2 regions of the Paenibacillus terrisolis genome follow, and region 2 is predicted to be linked to the other one. Evidence: riboswitches for the same ligand, from Rfam matches in the RefSeq annotation. Region 2 holds a riboswitch; the other holds the start of a gene.
The links. Region 2 has a riboswitch for S-adenosylmethionine ahead of metA (homoserine O-acetyltransferase MetA). Riboswitches for the same ligand answer to the same signal wherever they lie in the genome.
Positions count from the first base shown of each region.

Region 1 (10,132 bases), on a different contig from region 2:
ATCAGCGCCAGATCGACTTCGTCCAATTGGCGTGGCAGCATGGCTGCGTCAACTTCGATGATCTTCAGGTTTTTCGGATTTTCCGTAATGTCGGCTTTCGTAGCTTCGATACCGGCATCCGGGTTCAGCGTAAGCAGGCCTTGCTTTTGAAGCAGCAGCAGAGCCCGTCCGCCGTTGGTCGCGTCGTTCGGAATCGCAACTTTTGCACCGTCCGGAATTTCGTCCGCGGATTTGTATTTCTTGGAATAAGCGCCAAACGGTTCAACATGAACGCCTACGACCGAAACAAGGTCGAAATTGTTCTTTTTATTTTGATCGTCGAGATAAGGCTGATGTTGGAAGTAGTTCGCGTCCAGCTCTTTTTCATACAGTTGAACGTTCGGCTGTACATAATCCGTAAATTCCTTGACTTCAAGGTCGATGCCTTCCTCTTTGAGCTTAGGTGCAATGAACCGCAAAATGTCCGCATGCGGCACAGTCGCGCCAACAACCAATTTAACCGGCTTGGCGGTATTTTCCGTCGTTGCCTGATTGTCGTTGCCGGCAGCAGCCGTTGAGTTGCCCTCCGAAGCATTGTTTTTGGCGTTATTGTTTCCGCAAGCGGCAAGCACCAAAATAAGTACGAGAGTTAACAAAGATAATGTCCATTTTTTCATAACAGCATGACCTCCTAAAAGTTTTTTTATAGTGGAGAAAACGAAATGTTCCTGAAGAAGCGAAGCGTTCGCCTTTGTCCCCGAAATTTCCACAACTAAATTTATTCAAGGAATTTGGGGGCAACAGCGATCGAAGGTCATTTCGTATTCGAAGCCCCCTTATTTCCGGGTAAAGCGGATAACCAGCCGGTCACCCAGCATTTGCAGCAGCTGCACGAGCACAACCATAAAAATGACCGAGATAATCATGATTTCCGTCTCGTAGCGGTAGTAGCCGTAGCGGATGGCCAAATCGCCGAGTCCGCCGCCGCCGACCATCCCCGACATCGCCGTATAGGATACCAGTGTAACTACGGTAATCGTCATACCCGCGATTAAGCCGGGCATGGATTCGGGCAGCAGCACCTTGCGGATGACCTGCAAGGAAGAAGCGCCCATCGCTTGGGATGCTTCAATTACGCCGCGATCAACCTCGCGAAGCGCCGTTTCCACGAGCCGGGCGAAGAAAGGCGCGGCGCCAATGACGAGCGGCGGGATCGTGCCTTCCACTCCGGTGGAGACTCCCATAATTGCCCGGGTCACCGGGATCAGCGCAACGATCAGGATGATGAACGGCACGGATCTGAGAATATTCACTATTAGAGATAATAACCTGTAAACCCATCCCAATACCCAGGTATTAGAACGCGAGAATGTGTAAAGCAAGACGCCAAGCGGAAGTCCGATCACAAAAGTGAACAACGCGGCAAATCCAATCATCCGCAGCGTATCCAACGTGGCCTGGCCCATCTCAGCCCAATCGATTCCGGAAAAATCCATTACCTGATCACCTCCACATCAAGATCCCGCGCTTTGAGCAATGCCAGCGTGTTATCGACGTCCGCGTCGGCGCCTTCGAAGGAAACGGTCAACTGGCCGTAAGGAACATCCTTGATCGTAGAAATCGTCCCCTGAAGAATAGCGAAGTTGACTCCGGTTTCCCGTACGACTTGGGATAATACCGATTCATACGTCTTGACACCAAGAAACGTAATTCGCACAAGGTGCTTCCATTCCGGACGCGATACCGACAATGCCTGTGAAAATCCTTCTTCCCCGGATGGATCCCGGTTTATGAATTCCCTAGTGACCTCATGTTTCGGCTTGAGGAACACCTCCGTGACCGGCCCTTGCTCCACAATACCGCCTTGATGAATCACGGCGACGCGGTCGCAGATGCTTTGGATCACGTGCATTTCGTGCGTGATGAGCAAAATCGTCAATTGAAACTTGCGATTGATATCGAGCAGCAGTTTCAGGATGGAATCGGTCGTCTGCGGATCCAGTGCCGAGGTTGCCTCGTCGCAGAGCAGAACATCCGGATCGCTGGCCAGCGCCCGGGCGATGCCGACCCGCTGTTTTTGTCCTCCCGACAACTGGGCGGGAAACTTATGGCGGTGTTCCTCCAGACCGACCAAAGCAAGCAAGCTGTTTACTTTTTCGGCGATAGCCGCCTTCGGTGTTCCGATCAGCGTAAGCGGAAAAGCGATATTGTCGTACACATTGGCCGACGACAGCAGATTAAAGTGCTGGAAAATCATCCCGATCTTGCGCCGCCGCTGCTGCAGCTCTCTTTTGCCAAGCTTCGTCAGCTCGACGCCGCCTACCCAAACTTCGCCCTCAGTGGGACGTTCAAGCAAGTTGATGCAGCGGATAAGCGTGCTTTTTCCGGCCCCGGAGTGACCGATCACCCCGAAGATTTCCCCTTTTTCCACCGTCAGATTCAGCCCGGACAATGCGGTCGTTGACGTCTTTTTGCCGCCGTATGTCTTGGTGAGCTGTTTGAGTTCAATCAATCCGACTAGCCTCCCATGACTCGTAAGAGCCGAATTTTCTGCATTTTTCCAAAAAAATAAAGAGCCCCTTCACAGATTCAAAGGGCTCTCTTTTTGTAAAGACAAAACCTTCTCATCTGCCAAAACCGGCCGCTTCACGCGCACTCGGTTTTGAAGGAATTAGCACCATGTCATTTGTCATGTCCCGCAGGTTATCAAAACCAACGTCATGATCAAATCGGTTGCTGGGCTTCATCGGGCCTTTCCCTCCGCCTCTCTCGATAAGAAAATATGCAGTTATATGAATTTCAATTTCATGATGTTTTTGATATGTTTTAGAGTATAGAAGCTTTCATGGGTTTTGTCAAAGAAAAAAATTGTCATCAACATTTCAGGCTTTGGCAGCTTTGACGATAATTTAATTTGTAAAATGACTGAGCAAATAAAGCAGCGGAGTGAAACGTTCCTTCGATCGCTGTTGCTCAAGACCCGGAAGTTTATATAAGGGAATAAAAGGGCGTTATTGGGGCGATCCCCCTCGTTTGGCATAAAATAGAGGACAGAAAGGGCGCTATTTTCTCGAATCGCCGGGAAATCGCCGCTTTTTGCAACGTTTTCTGGAAAATAAGACCCATTAATTCCCTTATTGCGGAGTAACACGCCGGAATCCGGAAAATAAGGCCCTAAATGGTCGCTATTTTTTGGGGCAGCATTAGCCATGGGGCAGTAAATTAGCCATGGGGCAGTAAATTAGCCATGGGGCACAGTTAGCGATGAGTTACTGTTGGCGATGAACTCCCCCTTGCCATTAAGCAACGGGCCCCTAACCATACAGGTACCGTCGGAAGGCGAACCGCGTTATTTCCCGGTCGATCTACGAGTTTGACTTAACCAGCTTCTTCCAACGCTGATTGGTGTACTGGAACACCGTCAAAAAGGTCTCGCAAACCATATCATACCCATGCTGCAAATCGCGGATATGCCGATCCAAATCCTCCAGTTCGATCGTCCCGAACAGCGCTTGGTGCCGCTGCCACAAGTCATCCTTCATTTCCGAATTCATGTAGTGGATTTCCGTATTCCGGCGGCTGCGCAGAACGCCAAGCGCCTCCCGGTATTTCTCCTTGATGGACACCAGCTTCGAACCCAGATCCGGGTGCACCTTCCAATAAGAAAACTGGCGAAGTACGGTGAAATAGGAGAAACGAGCCTTCACCTTGGAGGTTTTCAGATCGTACAGCTCATTCAGCACCGTCCCGAGTTTATCAAGCGCAGAGAACACCCGAATGAATCCGTCCTTGTAGAAAAAGACATATCTTGCATAGTTCTCCCGTTCAGCCGGATCCATCTTATCGACGGAATCGGTATGCACCTTTTTCCGGAAAAACGCCGCCGCAAACAGACACTGCTCCAGTTCGTCCAAAGACGAAATCAGACCGTGGGTCCATATCTCCAATTTGCGAAAATCATGCGAGGGATCCTGATGCAGCTCCATTTCCTTCTGCAACAGCTTGGCGGTTGTTGCCATCGCTTCCATCGTATCGGCCAGACGGCCATCATTTTGTCTCGGCGGTTCGCCTAGTAAGCTTCGCAGCATATCATCTTCCTCGCTTTATCCAAAGTAAGATTTCCAGCGCTGATCAACCAGCGACGCAATATCTTCCCGCGGGAACAATTCATCCGGATACCCCGGCTTCATCCGGGCGTCGATGACAATCGGCAGACCGTATGCCAGGTGATGCTGACACACATCCGCAGCGGCGTAAATATCGTCGGCCGGATTAAAGCGGGTAAACACCGTCCACAAAAAAGCGGTCTGATCCTTCGTGGCCGCATCGGCATCGTCAGCCAAAATGACCAGCGGCCAAGATGTTCCGCGTTCCCGCAGTCTTCCCAATAATCGCTGCGGCAATTCAGGCTCGTCCTTATAGGAAGCGCCCGAAACGACCAGGCAACCGTCATGGAACGCCCGAATACGGTCGATTTCGGCCAGATCGCCTTCTTCATAAGCCTTCGGCAACTCGCGAACCGGATCCCCAACGCCGATCAGAATCGCCTTGCTGCCATGATTGAGCTTATGCCCTGTATAATCCAGCGTATCATGCGAAGTATTGTTCAGAATGAACAGGTCGGTTTGCGGATTAAAACGCTCCAGCACCGTTTTGAGCAGGAGCCGGAAGTCCGCCAGATCGAGGGGCTTGTCCGTCAGCATCAGGAATTTGGTCAGCGACAGCTGGCCTTCGCCCAAAATCCGGAAAGCGGAAACCAGCGCTTCGCGGGAATAGCTCTCACGGACTACTGCGGAACTAAGCGCATGGAAGCCGCTTTCCGCGTAGGTCCATAACGATTTCACGTTAGGCATGACGATCGGAAAAGCGGGGGACAGCAGCTTTTGCAGAAAATCCCCGAGATAATAGTCCTCTTGACGCGGTTTCCCAACGATCGTCGCCGGGTAAATCGCATCCTTCCGATGCCACATATGATTAACGTGCAGCACCGGAAAATCATGCTGCAGGGAATAATAGCCGAAATGGTCGCCGAACGGGCCTTCCAAACGGCGTTCATGCGGCGGAACCAGCCCGGTGATGGCAAATTCCGATTCTGCCGGAATCCGGTGTCCGCCAAGCGGATTCTCCGCCATCGGGAGCTTTTCACCAAGAATAAAAGAAGCGACCAGCAGCTCCGACAAATGCTCGGGCACCGGTGAAATCGCGGAGGCGATCATTGCGGGAGGGCCGCCGAGAAATACCGATACCGGCAGCGGTTCGCCGCGTTTTTCCGCTTCGTGATAATGAAAGCCGCCGCCCTTTTGAATCTGCCAATGCACGCCGGTCGTCTGATCGTCATACAGCTGGATCCGGTACATCCCCAGATTATTTTCCTTCGGCTGCAGCGGATTTTCCGTATACACCAGCGGAAGCGTGATAAAGGGGCCGCCATCCTCCTGCCAACTTGTCACCTTCGGCAAATCCCGCAAAGGCGCATCGGTCTTGCAGACTTGCAAAATCGGGGCGTCGCTTTTCGAGACGGTTTTCATCCCGACCTTGAGCACGTCCCAAATCAAGCCGCGTTCGTTCCATACCGCCTTCGGCGTAGGAGGGAGCAGCTTGTGCATCGCCTCCACCAGTCCGTTCGCGAGCTGCTCGGGCCGCGTCCCGAACGCCATTTCCACGCGGCGGATCGTGCCGAACAAATTCGTAGCGACCGGAAAAGGCGTACCTTTCACATTGGTGAATAACAGCGCCGGGCCGCCTTCTTCAATAACTCTCCGGTGAATCTCGGCGAGCTCCAAATAAGGGTCGACGGGCGCTTCGATGATGGCGAGCTGCTTTTCTTTTTTCAGGGCATCGATCCACTGCCGCAAATTTTTATAACTCATTTTTATATTCCTCCTAAAAACCGGGACCTTTAAGCCGTACACGTACCAAGCTCAACCCGGCTCACGCCAACAATTAGGGCTTCACCTCAAAAGTATAACGTTTCAGGAAGCGTTCCGGCCTGGCATCAATCTACAGATTCATGACAATCCTTGCTGAGTTGCCACGTGCGTACGCTCAAATAACAGAGTACCCCAAAAAGTCCCGCCAAAACAACAATATGAGCGAGCGACGCAAACAGATACACATGATAATTGGTTAAGGTAAACACAACTCCGGCGCCGGTAAAAACCTGCAAAATCGCGAGCAGTGTGGCGGCAAGACCCAGCTTGCGGATCTCCGGATGATCCGGGTGCTTGCGGAAGGCGACATGCCCCAAAACGGCAATCACAACCAGAAGCAGCGCCGCGGCAATCCGGTGAACGAAAGCGATCCCTACGCTGCCGGAAAGATCGCCCGGGATCAGCCGGCCGTTGCACAGCGGCCATCCGCTGCAGCCGCCGGCGGAATTCGTATGGCTGACGTATGCGCCAATGTAAACGACGAGATATGTATAAACCGCAGCAAACCACGTCAAGTTCCGGAATGCCTTAGAAACCCGGGCCCGGGGCGGGGTAGAGGGCTGTTTCCGACCGGTTTCCTCTTGCCGAATTCCCAGCACCAGCATAACCGAGCTGGCGAATGCAATCAGCGAGAATCCAAAGTGGAGCGCCATAACCCAGGAAGAAGTCGGATGAACGACGGCCATCGCCCCCATGAAAGCCTGAACCATCACGAAAATAAGGGCAAGCAGGGCAAACAGCTGCAAATCCTTACGGTTTTTCCGGTATCGCAGGAAAGCCACGAACGAGCCTAATGAGAGCAAGCCGGCCCCTCCGCTCACCGCCCGATGCGAAAATTCGATCATCGAAGCAACCGTGTGGGCCGGAACGAATTTTCCGTGGCATAGCGGCCAATCATTGCCGCAGCCAAGACCCGATTCCGTTTTGGTGACCACGCTTCCGCCTAGGATCGCAAGAAACATCACAAAGCAGGAAATATAACTCAACCATTTCAATTGCTTGGTATTCAAAGGATGGACACCTTCTTTACGCCTCTATAAATCCCTACAAATTGATTTAATTATAACCGATAGGGGAAGCAATTTCATAGGCACGACACAGGAAAAGTTCAAAAAAATCACACCTTTCCCTTTAGAACAAAAGGATTGGTGTGATTTTTGACGTTGATCTATAAAATTTACGTTTATGTTTGTTATTCGGCAGGATTGTGGAGCGTACCGTGAACCGCCACCGCCTTATCCAGAAAATCCTCGATTTCCTGACGCGATTTGCGCAGCTTGTTCACGAACCGCACAAGCTCCCGCCCATCGGCATAGGCGACAAAGCTCGGAATCCCCATGATATTTTGCTCCTGGCTGACATCTCCCACTTTATCCACATCGACCTGGATTAACGTCAGCCGGTCGGCGTAATTCGCTTCGACCTCCGGCATAAACGGATCGATAAATTTGCAATCTCCGCACCAATCCGCTTTGAATACCGCGACCACCAGGCCGCCGGACTGAATGCTGGCATAAAACTCTTCAGGGTTTGCGATTTGCTTCATGAGTATCCCATCCTTTCTCTATTGTTCTACTTACTATATAAATTGAACCAAGGATTGAATACGTATAACGGCAGCCGTGTGAAATATTCTTTCGATCGCTGTTGTTCCCGGATTTCTTTGATTGATTAAATTCAAATGGTGTAGAAATCCGGTCACAAAGGCAAACGCTTCGCTTCTGCCAGAACATTTCACCCTTTTGCCAAGTTACTTTTTCATTGGTTCAACATATATAGTCAATCAAAACCGGGAGTGGAAGTCAAATTTTCTGGGTATACTTGGTAATAAACAATTCAGAAATCCACTCTTTCGTGAAGGAGCAGGTGAACCCCATTATGAAGCAGCGTTCCCGCGATTCCTCCGGCACCCTGTCCGTTGCCGGCTTTCTGGAGCTGATCTCCCGTCTGCCCGCCGCCATCGGCGAGACTTTAAAGGGGAAAGCGGAGGGGCTTGCCGAATCCAGCCGTCTGCGCGAAGAGCGGCTTTCTTTGGCGTGGAACGAGTCGGCCGCCCAGACGGTCGCTTCCGAAATCGAGGATTTGCTGCGCCGCGGAGCCCCGTCCAGACCGATGGAGAGAGAGACCTTGAGAGCAGGCGATCTTGCATTGGCCGAAGAGATCGCGGCGGCCGCGAGTAAAGCCGGTATCAGCAACCTAACCCGGACCGAAGCTTATTTGAAATGTTATCAGGCCTATCCCGAATTGCATTGGGCGTTCCTCGCCCACATGGTGTCGCGCAATGCGGGCTGGAGCATGACCGATTTGCACGGCAGCCGGATGAGCGATGTCATGAATGCGGAGGACAAACGAACGGCCTACCGTTTTTGGGAGCGAAACAACGCCCTGATTTTTCTAGATGCCTATCCGCAGCTGCTGCTGTATATGAAAAGCAGAGAGCTAGGCAAGAGCCTCTTTTATTTGCTGCCCTTTTTCCATGTGTCCGCCTTCATGCGTCCATTTTGGGAGCGTTTCTGGATCGACCGGGGCAGCGCCCTGCTAACGGTTGGACTCATCGTCAACGAGCAAAATTACATCGAGAAACGTGTGGTCAAGCATCCCTTTTTTCAAAAGCAGGTTACCGGCAAGTTAAGCAGCCAGCTTTTTACGATGGCCGGCCTTAATCAAGTGATCTTTCCGCTGATGGAGCAGGAGGAGTGCGGCGATTCGGGCGACAATTCCGGCGGAGCGTTTGAAGTGCGCCGCTTGGCGGGCCGAGTCGTCACCGACTTCGACAGCCTGTCCTCCCGCATCGCGCTGGGCAAAGCCCTTTACGCGACGCTCATGGGCCTGCGCGCCGTGCGCAGCGGCGCGGAGCGCTTCGCCGCCGCCGTGCCGCACAGCGGCTCGCGCGCGGATTATTGGCCGGACGTGTTCACGGCCAATAAAGAAGAAGCTCTGACCGCGGCTACGCAGGGGTCAGAGCTTCTTCAATGCGAGACGCTGCCGGATGGCAAGCGTCTCTATAGCCCCAAGCTGCTGGATGCTTGGGGCGACACGCCCTATGAGCCAATTCCCCGGGAGGATTGGCTCAAAGATCTCAGCGCGCTGGACGGCATCAGCGCGCCGCAAACGCCGTTCCTGTGCGACATCAGCCGGGAGCACAGGAACGCGATCCTGAAAACGGCGCTGATGCACGACGCCGTTCAGGATGACTAACGCCGGCGCGGCCGGTCATCATCCAGCCCTTACGCAATCATTTGCTTGCGCCGGCTTGTCCGCCGCGCTGCAGCCGCATCAGCGGAGCCAGCACTTTGCGGAGCGGACGCGGATAACCGGCAAGCTCATCCTTGCGGACAACCCGCAGCACGATCAGCATAACCGGATAAAGCACGAGCACTGCCAGTCCGACAATGCCGCAAGTCAGGAAGAATGCAAGGCGTGCCGGCATAAAAGCAACCATCTGAATACCGGCCTGATTCAGCCCGTACCCGGCGCCGGACAGCAAAATTACGGTGAGCAGAAAGCCTCCCCAACGATTCCCCATAATCGAAAACGGCACGATTTTTTTCATCGTTCTTATATTCAGCAGCGTAATCACCAGGAAACAGAGCCCCGTCGCAGCGATGATCCCATAAATCCCCCAAAGCGGCGCCAACGCGTAACTGGCTCCTAACTTGAACAAAATGCCGATCATAACGTGAACCATCGACAGATTCGGTTTGCCGAGTCCGAGCAGGATCGAGTTGCTTGTCATCATGGTAATCTGGAAGATTGTCATAAACGTCAAAACGCCTACAATCCCGCTTCCGTCAAGCGATTTGAACAACAGCCCGTTCACCGAATACGCCGCTACTCCGAGCATAATGACGATCGGCATCCCGCTGAGGATGGAAATTCGCATCGCCAGCGTCGTTTGATTTCGCAGATGTTCTTCATCTTTCCGAATAAACGCCGCCGAAATCACCGGAATCAGCGATGTGCTCAGGGCGATGGCTAGAATCGGCGGAATCCCGGCAACCATTTGCGCCCGGGACGTCAAATAAGCCAGCACCTGCTCGGCTTTCGCCCCGCCCATCTGCCCGATCAGCAGCGTTTTGACGATCGAGCCGTCAATAAAGTTCACGGCGGTGACCGCGAGAGAAGTTAATACAATCGGAATCGACAGCTTGAAAATGTCGGCATAAATGCGCCCCAGCGGCAGGTTGGCTCCCGCCGAAGCGGATTCCAGCGGAAGCCTCTGG
Region 1 covers NZ_JBKFGG010000010.1:30,100-40,231, forward strand. Annotated here, with positions in the region: gene ACI48K_RS11800 (MetQ/NlpA family ABC transporter substrate-binding protein) at 1-656, opposite strand, end outside; gene ACI48K_RS11805 (methionine ABC transporter permease) at 816-1,475, opposite strand; gene ACI48K_RS11810 (methionine ABC transporter ATP-binding protein) at 1,475-2,491, opposite strand; SAM riboswitch class I at 2,601-2,758, opposite strand; gene ACI48K_RS11815 (hypothetical protein) at 2,768-3,190, opposite strand; gene ACI48K_RS11820 (Cthe_2314 family HEPN domain-containing protein) at 3,345-4,067, opposite strand; gene ACI48K_RS11825 (UbiD family decarboxylase) at 4,083-5,849, opposite strand; gene ACI48K_RS11830 (COX15/CtaA family protein) at 5,975-6,919, opposite strand; gene ACI48K_RS11835 (thioredoxin family protein) at 7,102-7,455, opposite strand; gene ACI48K_RS11840 (DUF2515 family protein) at 7,788-9,107, shown strand; gene ACI48K_RS11845 (putative polysaccharide biosynthesis protein) at 9,145-10,132, opposite strand, start outside.
Region 1: another riboswitch for S-adenosylmethionine. It lies ahead of ACI48K_RS11810 (methionine ABC transporter ATP-binding protein); the one in region 2 lies ahead of metA (homoserine O-acetyltransferase MetA).

Region 2 (10,132 bases):
CAGCCAGTCCGCCAATTTCCGCGCGCTGATCTCGCTGTGGGCCATCCGCGCGCCGAGCGTTTTCATGCCTCGCATCAAGAGCCAGGAATCTTGCACGCCAAGGACGCTGCCGAGGCCGTTTTGCAAAAATTTCAGCTGCCGTCCGAGTGATTCGGTTCGGGCAACGGTCAGGCCAGCAATCACATCGCTGTGCCCGCCGAGAAATTTGGTTGCACTGTGAACGACGATGTCGACGCCAAGCTCAATCGGCCGCTGATAATACGGAGTCATAAACGTATTGTCCACAATGCTGAGCAGATCGTTTTCCCGTGCCCAAGCCGCAATCTCCGAGATATCGGTAATTTTCAGCGTCGGGTTCGACGGCGTTTCCATAAATACCGCTTTGGTATTGGACTTAACTGCGGCCTTTACTTCTTCGATGTTCGTCATGTCCACAAAGGTCGTTTCAATTCTCATCCGGCTTAAAATATTCGTCAGCAGCCGGTACGTGCCCCCGTAAACATCCTCGGTCACGATAACGTGATCCCCTGCCGAAAGCAGCATAAACGTTGTGGAAATCGCCGCCATTCCGCTCGGAAACGCAAATCCTCGCACGCCTCCTTCAAGCAGCGCGATATAATCCTCCAGCGCCTGGCGCGTCGGGTTGCCGGAACGGCTGTAATCGTATTGCGGCGGATTGAAAATATCGTGATGGTGGAACGTAGATGCCTGGTACAGCGGAACGCTGGACGCCCCCGTCGCGCTGTCCACCTCATTCCCAAAATGAATCAATTTGGTCTCGAATTTCTTCTCGTTGCGACTTGAATCAGCCTCATGCCGGCTTTGATTTGTAGCCTCACTCATGACCTTGTCCCCCTTCCACTTCCGCTTTCGCCGCTTCCAATGCCTGAGCCAAATCCGCAATCAGATCATCATGGTGCTCGATCCCTACCGAGAATCGCAGCAGGCGATCATCGACTCCAACCGCCTCGCGGATCTCCGCTGGTATGTCAGCGTGAGTCTGCACCGCCGGATAGGTCATCAGCGACTCCACCCCGCCTAAGCTTTCCGCAAAAGCGATCAGCTTCAAATGACGGAGAATCGGCTCTACATACCGCGCGTCGGTCACTTTGAACGAGAAAATCCCCGTGTTTCCGCTCGATTGTTTATTTTGAATCTCATAACCCGGATGTTCCGACAGCGCAGGATAAAAGACCTCGGCCACCTGCGGATGCTCCCTCAGATATTCCGCGATCTTCAGCGCATTGCTCTGATGGCGCTCCATGCGCAGGGCCAGCGTTTTCATTCCGCGCATAAGCTGGTAGCTGTCCGTTGGCCCCAGCACCGCTCCGATCGAATTATGCAAAATGCCGACTTCGGCGGAAAGCTCCGAGCCTTTGGTTACGATCAGGCCGGCCAGCACGTCGTTATGTCCGCCCAGATACTTGGTCGCGCTATGTACGACGATGTCCGCTCCAAGCTCAAGGGGCCGCTGAAAATACGGGGTTAGCAGCGTGTTGTCCACAATCGTGAGGAGTCCGTGCTTACGGGCCCACCTGGATACCGCCTCAATATCCGTGATCATCATCAAAGGGTTGGTTGGCGTTTCTATAATGACCGCTTTGGTATTTGGTTTACGCACGTTTTCCAAAGCGTCGAGATCGTTCGTATCCACATACGAAGCCGTAACGCCGTATTTGGACAAAATCCGTTCGATCAAACGGTAAGTTCCGCCGTATAAATCCAAAGAAACGATGAGATGGTCGCCCTGCGAAAACAGGGTGAATACCGTCTGCAAGGCAGCCATCCCGGAGCTACAGGCAAACCCTGCATCCCCCGATTCCAAAGCCGCGGCCGCATCTTCCAGCACTTTCCGGGTCGGGCTTTTCGTCCGGGCGTAGTCGAAACCGGTACTTTTGCCAAGCTGTGGATGCCGAAAAGCGGTAGCCTGATAAATCGGGTAGTTAACCGCTCCGGTCACCGGTTCTTCCACGGATCCGATTTGCGCCAAAATACTTTCAATGTGCCATTTTTTCTCCGCCACCTTATATCCCTCCAATGGATATCTTCAATTGATGATTAGATTTCGTATACAAACTCTGCCAGTTGATCGATGTCATACGGCGTTTCTTGATACACATAGTAATTGAGCCAATTGGAAAATAATAAGTTTGCGTGCCCGCGCCAGGTCGACAATGGCTTCCGGGACGGGTCGTCGTTCGGGAAGTAGTTGACCGGCAGATCGATGTCCAGTCCTTTTGACACGTCGCGGTCGTATTCCCATTTCAAAGAAAACGGATCATATTCGGAATGGCCGGTGACGAATATCTGTTTGCCGTCATTCGTCGCTACGAGGTAAACGCCGGCTTGCTCGGACTCCGCCAGGATTTGCAGCTCCGGCACCTTTTCAATGTCCTCGCGAACGATGTCGGTATGGCGGGAATGCGGGACTTGAAACACTTCGTCGAAGCCGCGAACCAGTTTTACATGCGGATTGTTCACGGTATGAGAAAATACGCCGAAGCATTTTTGAGCCAGCGGGATCTTGCGGACGCCATAGTGATAATACAAACCTGCTTGGGAAGCCCAACAAATATGCATCGTCGATGTCACATGCGTTTTGCTCCATTTGAAGATATCCTTAAGCTCTTCCCAGTAATTCACGTCTTCAAAATCCAATTGTTCCACGGGAGCCCCCGTGACAATCATGCCGTCAAAGCGGAGATCCCTGATTTCATCGAAGGTTTTATAAAACATCTCCAGGTGCTCGGCTGATGTATTTTTGGAGGTGTGGGAAATGGGATGAAGCAGGACAATTTCGAGCTGCAGCGCCGTATTTCCGAGCAGCCGCAAAATTTGCGTTTCCGTCGTCTCCTTGGTAGGCATCAGATTAAGAATAGCGATCCGCAAAGGACGGATATCCTGGTGATAGGCTCTACTCTCATCCATTACGAAAATATTCTCATTCGTCAGGATTTCTTTGGCCGGCAAATGATCCGGAACTTTAATCGGCATAAATTCTTCACTCCTTTGACGGTAATAAGCAATCCTATCGCTTGAAAAGAAGCCCTGAAAATCAAGAAAGACCTTTCTCGGTATGGAGAAAGGTCATCATAAATTTCCTGTATGCGCCTCTCTCATCTGTCAGAAAGCATGAAGCCGCTTAGGCTTTACGTTTCTGCAAGAATTAGCACCGCTGCGATTAAAAATCGCCGGTTGCCGGGTTTCATCGGGCTAGTCCCTCCACCTGCTCTTGATAAGATTTCGCTTTATTCGGTTGTTTTTTAAATCAGTAAGCCGAAATGCCTCGCGGCTCTTAAAATCACTTTAATGGATGATACCCATTTCCGTCAAGAACTTAGGATAAAAATCACATTTTCTTTTGCACCATGAAAGTTCGTCTTTACATATGATACTTTTGGGTTGAAACATTTCAGCTTGCAGCGTTATACTAGACAAGTGTTTTAAAGACCCATCCCAAAAGAGGTGAAACCGAGAATGGAAGGCGACCCGAGTCCGCAGTGCTTGACCCTGGCAAGACAATCGCATAGGAAAACGATCAGCAGGGAGCTCGCGGCAAGTCACGGGCACTTTCGTTTCCCGGTGTTTTAAATAAACGCCTTATTTTGGCGTCACCGAAAAACAGCTGATCTCTTTCCTGTGCTCCAACCAAAGAGCATACCCGGCTTATCCTAAGGTCCGGGGAAAGGGAGGGAAGGCTTATGAAAATTCGTCACGTGCAAGAAGGCGTATTCACACCGGTTGAGGATCTGGAGCTGACGACGGTTGCCCCGGAGGAGGGCTTCTATTGGATCGACGCGGACGTGGACGATTTGGCCCTGCTGCAGCCGATCTTCCAGCTGCATGATCTGGCTGTGGAGGACTGCCTGACCGAAGAGGAACAGCGTCCGAAAATCGAAACGTATGACAACCACTATTTCATTGTAGTTAACAGCATTCGCTATGACGACGAAGAAATTTTCCTCCGGTCGCTGAATATTTTTCTCGGCCGGCATTATATCATCACCGTTACGAAGCAAAAAATTAACGAGTTGCGCGCCGTAAAGCCCATTCTGTGGGAACAGGAAGTCAGCGAACCCGACCGGTTTTTGTACCTGCTGATCGACCTTGTGGTCGACAACTACTTCAGCGTCGGCGACCGGATCGAAGCGAAAATCGAGAAGCTTGAGGAGGATATCCTCATTCATACCAAACGTTCGCATCTGGGCGAAATCATTGGCCTCCGAAGCGAAATTCTGTGGCTGAAAAAGGTGCTCGGCCCGCAAAAAGAAGTCATCAACATTTTAAACAAAAAGGATTTGCGTTTGATCGACGATCAACTGCAAAAATACTTTAGCGATATTTACGAAAACGCCGTTAAGATTTCCGAAAACTTTGACACGTTCCGCGAACTCGTCGGCAACTTACGAGAAGCTTATCAGTCGGCAATCGCCAACCGGGCCAACGAAATCATGCGCGTGTTTACCGCTATCACAACGATATTTATTCCGCTTACGTTGATTACCGGACTGTATGGCATGAATTTCGACAATATGCCGGAGCTTCATACGAAATATGGTTATTTCGTTGTTTTGGGCATTATGATCGCGCTGGGCGCCGGCATGTTTTATCTGTTCCGCAAGCGGGATTGGATATGAAGGAAAAAGTGCGTTGAAGCGTTTGGCAATTCCGAGAAATACTTGAGCCTTCGATCGCTGTTGCCATCCAATTGTATGATTTATTAACACCAAGAGGGGTTACAATTGGATGGCAAAGGCGAACGCTATCGCTTCTGCGGCTTCAAATTTTCTCTCCATTGCCTGCTTCTCCGTACTTTTTGGGAAGGTAAGTAAACACCGACGCGGATTGAAATTCCGCGTCGGCTTTTTGATTATGAGCGAAAACTGCATAATTGCAGTTTTTTTGGCTCCCGAAGACTCATGAGCAGCAAAACCTGCAATGGTACAGTTTTTGGGACCGATATAGAGCCATTTGGAGTGAATCCCTTTGAAATAACTGCATTTTTGCAGTTATTCATTCAAGCAGCGTTAAGTTCCATGGAAAACATGCACTTTTGCAGTTATTTAACATTTAAGGTGATGATTCGACATCGCTGGAGAGCAGCCGGACTGACGCCGCATGTGGTCGACCGATTGGCTGTCCTGCAACGAAACACTGCGTGCGGTGCAGAAAAGGATACCGCCGCTCCCCCCATCCCAACACGCAGCGGGGAAGAACATAACTTTGCGGGCAATTGCTTCATGGCACCCGACCCTTATCATCTGAAAAGGCGGGCCAGAAGATTATCCTCTGGCCCGCCTTTTTGGGGTTACCCCGCTTGCTGCACGCTTTCACGGTGCCGGCGATAACGAATGCGAATGAGGCGAAGCCGTTCATACAGCAGGTCGAGAGTGCCGCCGCTCTCGGCTTCGTCACCGTAGACCCGCTGAAGCACGGGCTTAAGCAAAGTATCGCCTAACTCTTCGTATGCCTCCCAAACCGCGGATTGCTCGCCTTCCGGCATTTCTTCGAGCTCGGAATCAAGCAGTCCGTCAACATTGTAGCCTTCTTTCTCCAACTGCTCGAGCAGTTCCACCGCTTCGCGGCGTTCAATACCGGCTTTGGTGCAAATGTCAGCCACCTTCAAGCCCTCCGCAAGCGATTCAAGCACAGCCCGGCGGGCGCTGTATCGCTCCATTTCGTTGCGGTATTTGACTTCCTTCTGCTTGTACAGCCAGGAGCGGAACGTTTCCTCGTCAATTTCGCGCTCCACCCAATCCAGCGGGAAGCTGCCGGTTCTTTCGGCCGCTTTCGTGATTTCAAGCAGTTCGGCTCCGTATTCCTTCGCTTTGTTCTCTCCCACCCCCGGAAGCTCAAGCAGTTCCTCCACCGTCTGGGGCAGAAAAACACTGATCAGACGCAATAAGCGATTGGTGCCGATGAGATAAGGGGCTTTTCGTTCAGCCGATGCCTTTTTCCTGCGCCAAGCGCTCAGCTCCGTATATACCGGCTCGTTCTCATGAAGCTCGCTGTAGCAAATGAGCCTCTGAGCGGTCATCCCTCTGCCGCGAAGAGCCTCCTTCTCGTCCCAGATCCCTTCGATGACCGGCCGAAAGCCTTCCCCCAGCTTCACGGCAAGGCGGTGACGATATATGTGGAGCATCTCCGACCAGGAAGCGCCCTCATACCAGACATGCTCTTCCTCCCCTTCTCCGGTTGATTCATTCCAGCCCATACGCCAGACACCTTCTTCTTCTCCGATCCAGACTTGAGCGTCTTTCATCATCGCATCGTCGTCCTTTTTCTCCAAACTGTTCAAAAATACTACTCTCATGCCCTATTCGCCTCCTCTTTGCTTCAGTTACGAGTGAAAGATCAACGCCGCAAGACGCAAAAAAACACCTCTCCTGCCTAATAGCAAGAGAGGTGCTTCCTCCAGACGTATACTGTTACTCCTTATCATACCATATTTACCGAATCTGTCAATAAGAGTAAGCATAATTGCGGTATGCCGCTGCATGACGAGGGCGTTCGATCGATCATTTTCCCGTTCCCCCCCGTTTTCCGGTTATAATGGCATTAAGAGATTCAAATTTTAAGGGGGACTTATTCATGAATGATCTGCATTCCCATGTTGAGCTGGACTTCTTATCCGACAGCACGGAAAGCACCTCTACCCGTTTTGTGACCTTCATCGGCGGCTCGCTGAAACGGTTTGATTTGGCCGTGACCACGACAAACCGATTTTACGGTAAAAAGCTCGTTACCGATTTGCAAAGCGGCAAAACCGCCATCCTTGGAACGGATGATTTGGAGGAAGAGGGTTACCTCGAGCATATCTACAGCCTCAGTGAGGATGAGGCGGCGGAAATGCGCGTTTTTTTGGTTCAGGTCGTCGGAGAAGCTTACTTTACCGATTAATAGTTTCAATTTTTCCGGGGGCCGCCATTATTCCGTCTTAGGCCCGAAAAAAGCGAGCAAACCAAAGGAGATCAGCACCATCAGCCCCGCCCAAATCCAGGCAATTCTCACCTCGCCGGATTCTACCGCCATATAAATGGCAGTGGGAAGGGTTTGGGTTTTGCCCGGGATATTGCCTGCCAGCATCAGCGTTGCGCCGAATTCGCCCAGGGCCCTTGTGAACCCAAGCACTAAAGCGGTAAAAAGCGAGCGTTTGGCCAGCGGAACGGTTACCCAGATCAGGAGCTGCCATTCGGAAGCCCCCAGCGACCGCCCGGCGGCTTGCAAATCCCGGTCGATCGAAGCAAAGCCGGTTTTTGCCGATTGATAGGCGAGCGGGAAAGCGACGACCGCGGCGGCCAACACCGCGGCTCCCCACGTGAATACGATGGGAAAGCCGGAAACAAGCTCAAACAGCTTGCCAACGATGCTGCGCCGTCCGAAGATCATCAGCAAAACAAAGCCGACAACCGTCGGAGGCAGCACCATAGGAAGCATAAACAGTGTTTCAACCAGCAGTTTGCCGCGAAATCTTTTGCCCGTTAATTTCCAGGCTGCAAAACCGGCAATGACGAAGGCGATGATTCCCGAGAAGAAAGCAACCTTAAGCGACAACGCCACCGGCTGCCACATTTCACCGAAGGACACCATAACCTATTTGGCTGCGCCGGTAAACCCGTGCTTCAAAAAAACATCCTGGGCTTCCTGGCTTTGCAAATAATCAAGGAAAACCTTGGCTTGATCGGAATAAGAAGTTGCGGTTACGATTCCCCCGGGGTAAACAATGGGATCGTGGTCGGCTTCGTCCACCTGCAGGGCAACCTTGACCTTTGTTGATCCTTGCGCGTCGCTGAGATAGACAAATCCTGCATCCACATTGCCCGTTTCTACATAGGTCAGTACTTGAGTAACGTCTTTGGACAGGACCACTTTGGACTGCAGGCTTTCCCACAACTTCTCGTGATCCAAAGCTTGCTTGGTGTATTGTCCGGCCGGAACGACATCGGGATCGCCTACCGCAATCTTCTTGACGGCAGTCTCTTTAAGATCATCCAATGATTTGGGAACCAGCTGCGCGTCCGTAGGCACGATCAGGACAAGCTGATTTTGCAGAAGCGGCACGCTTTGATCCGCTTGAACAAGCCCTTCTTTGATCAGGGCGTCCATTTGTTTCTGGCCCGCCGAAAGGAACAAATCGGCAGGAGCTCCTTGCTCAATTTGCTTCTGCAGCGAACCGGAAGCGCCTAAATTGAACTGCAGCTTGATGCCCGGATGGCTTTGCTCAAATGCGGTTTGAAGCTCTTTGAGACTGTCTCCAAGACTTGCCGCCGCCGATACGGTCAGTGTCACCGGCTTCTCCGTCGTCTCGGCTGCCTCGTTGGTATTTGCCCCCGCGGATTGGTTGGCATTTGTATCGCTGCCGGCATTTACGTTTGCACTGGCATTTACGTTTGCTCCGGCATTCGTGTCGTTGTTCGCACCGCCGCAAGAAGTCAACAGGCCAAGCAGCAGGGCGATTACGGCTATTGCTCCCCATTTTCGCATGTACGGCAATCGGGTTGTCATGTTTGATTCCTCCTATCCTGGATATCATTTTCAATAAATTATATTATATTTAACTCTATTTGAATATAATTAGATATAATTGATTATAATTAATTTTTCATGGGAGGCCCTATGAACGAAGTTTCCTATACGACCGAGGAAGTCGCCAAGCTGCTGAAAATATCCAAGTTAACCGTTTACGACCTGATCAAAAAGGGCGAGTTGCCCGCTTATCGGGTCGGCAAACAAATGCGGATTGACGCTCCCGATCTGGAATTATACAAGCAGAGAGCAAAAAGCGGAACTGCGCAGCCGCGGCTGAACACGCTCAAAAACACGCCGGAGAATCTCATTTCTCCTGCTTCCGTAAACGAATATACTGCTGACCATACTCATTTACCGAAAACGCTGGTGATCACGGGACAAGATCACAGCCTGGAGCTGCTGTCCCGCCATTTTGAACGAACGGCTCGGGCTTACCGTCCGCTCCGCTCGTATGAAGGCAGTCTCAACAGCCTGATCTCCATGTACCGCGGAGAAAGCGATATCGTCAGCACGCATTTGCTCGACGGAGATACCGGTGAGTATAATCTTCCTTATATCAACCGGATTTTGACCGGCCATTCGTATACGGTTGTCAATCTGGTGCAGCGCACCGCCGGCCTGTACGTCCGCTACGGCAATCCCAAACAGTTCAAAACATGGAGCGATCTCGGCGCAAACGGAATCAAGCTCGTCAACCGGGAAAAGGGTTCCGGCGCCCGGGTTCTGCTGGATGAACAGCTCAGATTACACGGGATGAAGCGGGACCAAATCGAAGGATACGAAAACGAAGAAACAACTCATATGGGGGTTGCCGGTATCATAGCGTCAGGAAAAGCCGATGTGGGGATCGGGATCGAAAACGCACTCTCTTTGATCGGCAACGTCGACTTCATCCCGTTGATCACCGAAAGAGTCGACTTGGTTGTTCTGAACAAGCCGCAAAACCGGGAATGGATAAACCTGCTGCTCCAAACGCTGCAATCCGCCGAATTTCGTCAGGAGCTTTCCGCTATTCGCGGCTATGACCTGTCGTTGACCGGGAAAATTATGTATCAAATCTAAACGAAAAATGGCTGCCGAGTGCATACCCGGTCAGCCATTTTTTTATGTTCACTTCGAGTTACGGAGTCGCGGCAAGTCCCATCCATGCGCTCATGCTTGCCATTTCGAGCTCGTCAAACTTGGAAACGACAAGCGCCGAGTTCATTTCGAACCGGCAGGTGTCCAATCCGCATTCCAGCTCCACGTCGCAGCGGATTTCGGCCAGCTGCCGCGACAGCTTCAGCATGTCCAGATCCGACTCGATTTTGGAACGGATCGATTTCGACAAAGCTTCCAGATTCGCCAAAATCCCTTCGACCGAGCCGTATTCCTGAACCAGCTTCATAGCGGTTTTCTCGCCGATCCCCCGGACTCCGGGGTAGTTGTCGCTCGTATCGCCCATGAGGCCTTTGAGGTCGACGATCTGACTTGGGGTCAGTTGCTTCTCCTCCATCAGCGATTCCGGCGTATATACCATATAGTTGCCATGGCCTTTTTTCATAATGACCACGTTCGTCCGTTCGGTGACCAGCTGCAGCATGTCATGATCACCCGTCAGGAT
Region 2 covers NZ_JBKFGG010000047.1:12,112-22,243, reverse strand. Annotated here, with positions in the region: gene ACI48K_RS24045 (trans-sulfuration enzyme family protein) at 1-843, opposite strand, end outside; gene ACI48K_RS24040 (aminotransferase class I/II-fold pyridoxal phosphate-dependent enzyme) at 836-2,023, opposite strand; gene metA (homoserine O-acetyltransferase MetA) at 2,059-2,994, opposite strand; SAM riboswitch class I at 3,114-3,242, opposite strand; gene corA (magnesium/cobalt transporter CorA) at 3,702-4,637, shown strand; gene ACI48K_RS24025 (HRDC domain-containing protein) at 5,309-6,313, opposite strand; gene ACI48K_RS24020 (DUF3055 domain-containing protein) at 6,592-6,900, shown strand; gene modB (molybdate ABC transporter permease subunit) at 6,928-7,572, opposite strand; gene modA (molybdate ABC transporter substrate-binding protein) at 7,594-8,505, opposite strand; gene ACI48K_RS24005 (substrate-binding domain-containing protein) at 8,617-9,591, shown strand; gene ACI48K_RS24000 (5'-3' exonuclease) at 9,650-10,132, opposite strand, start outside.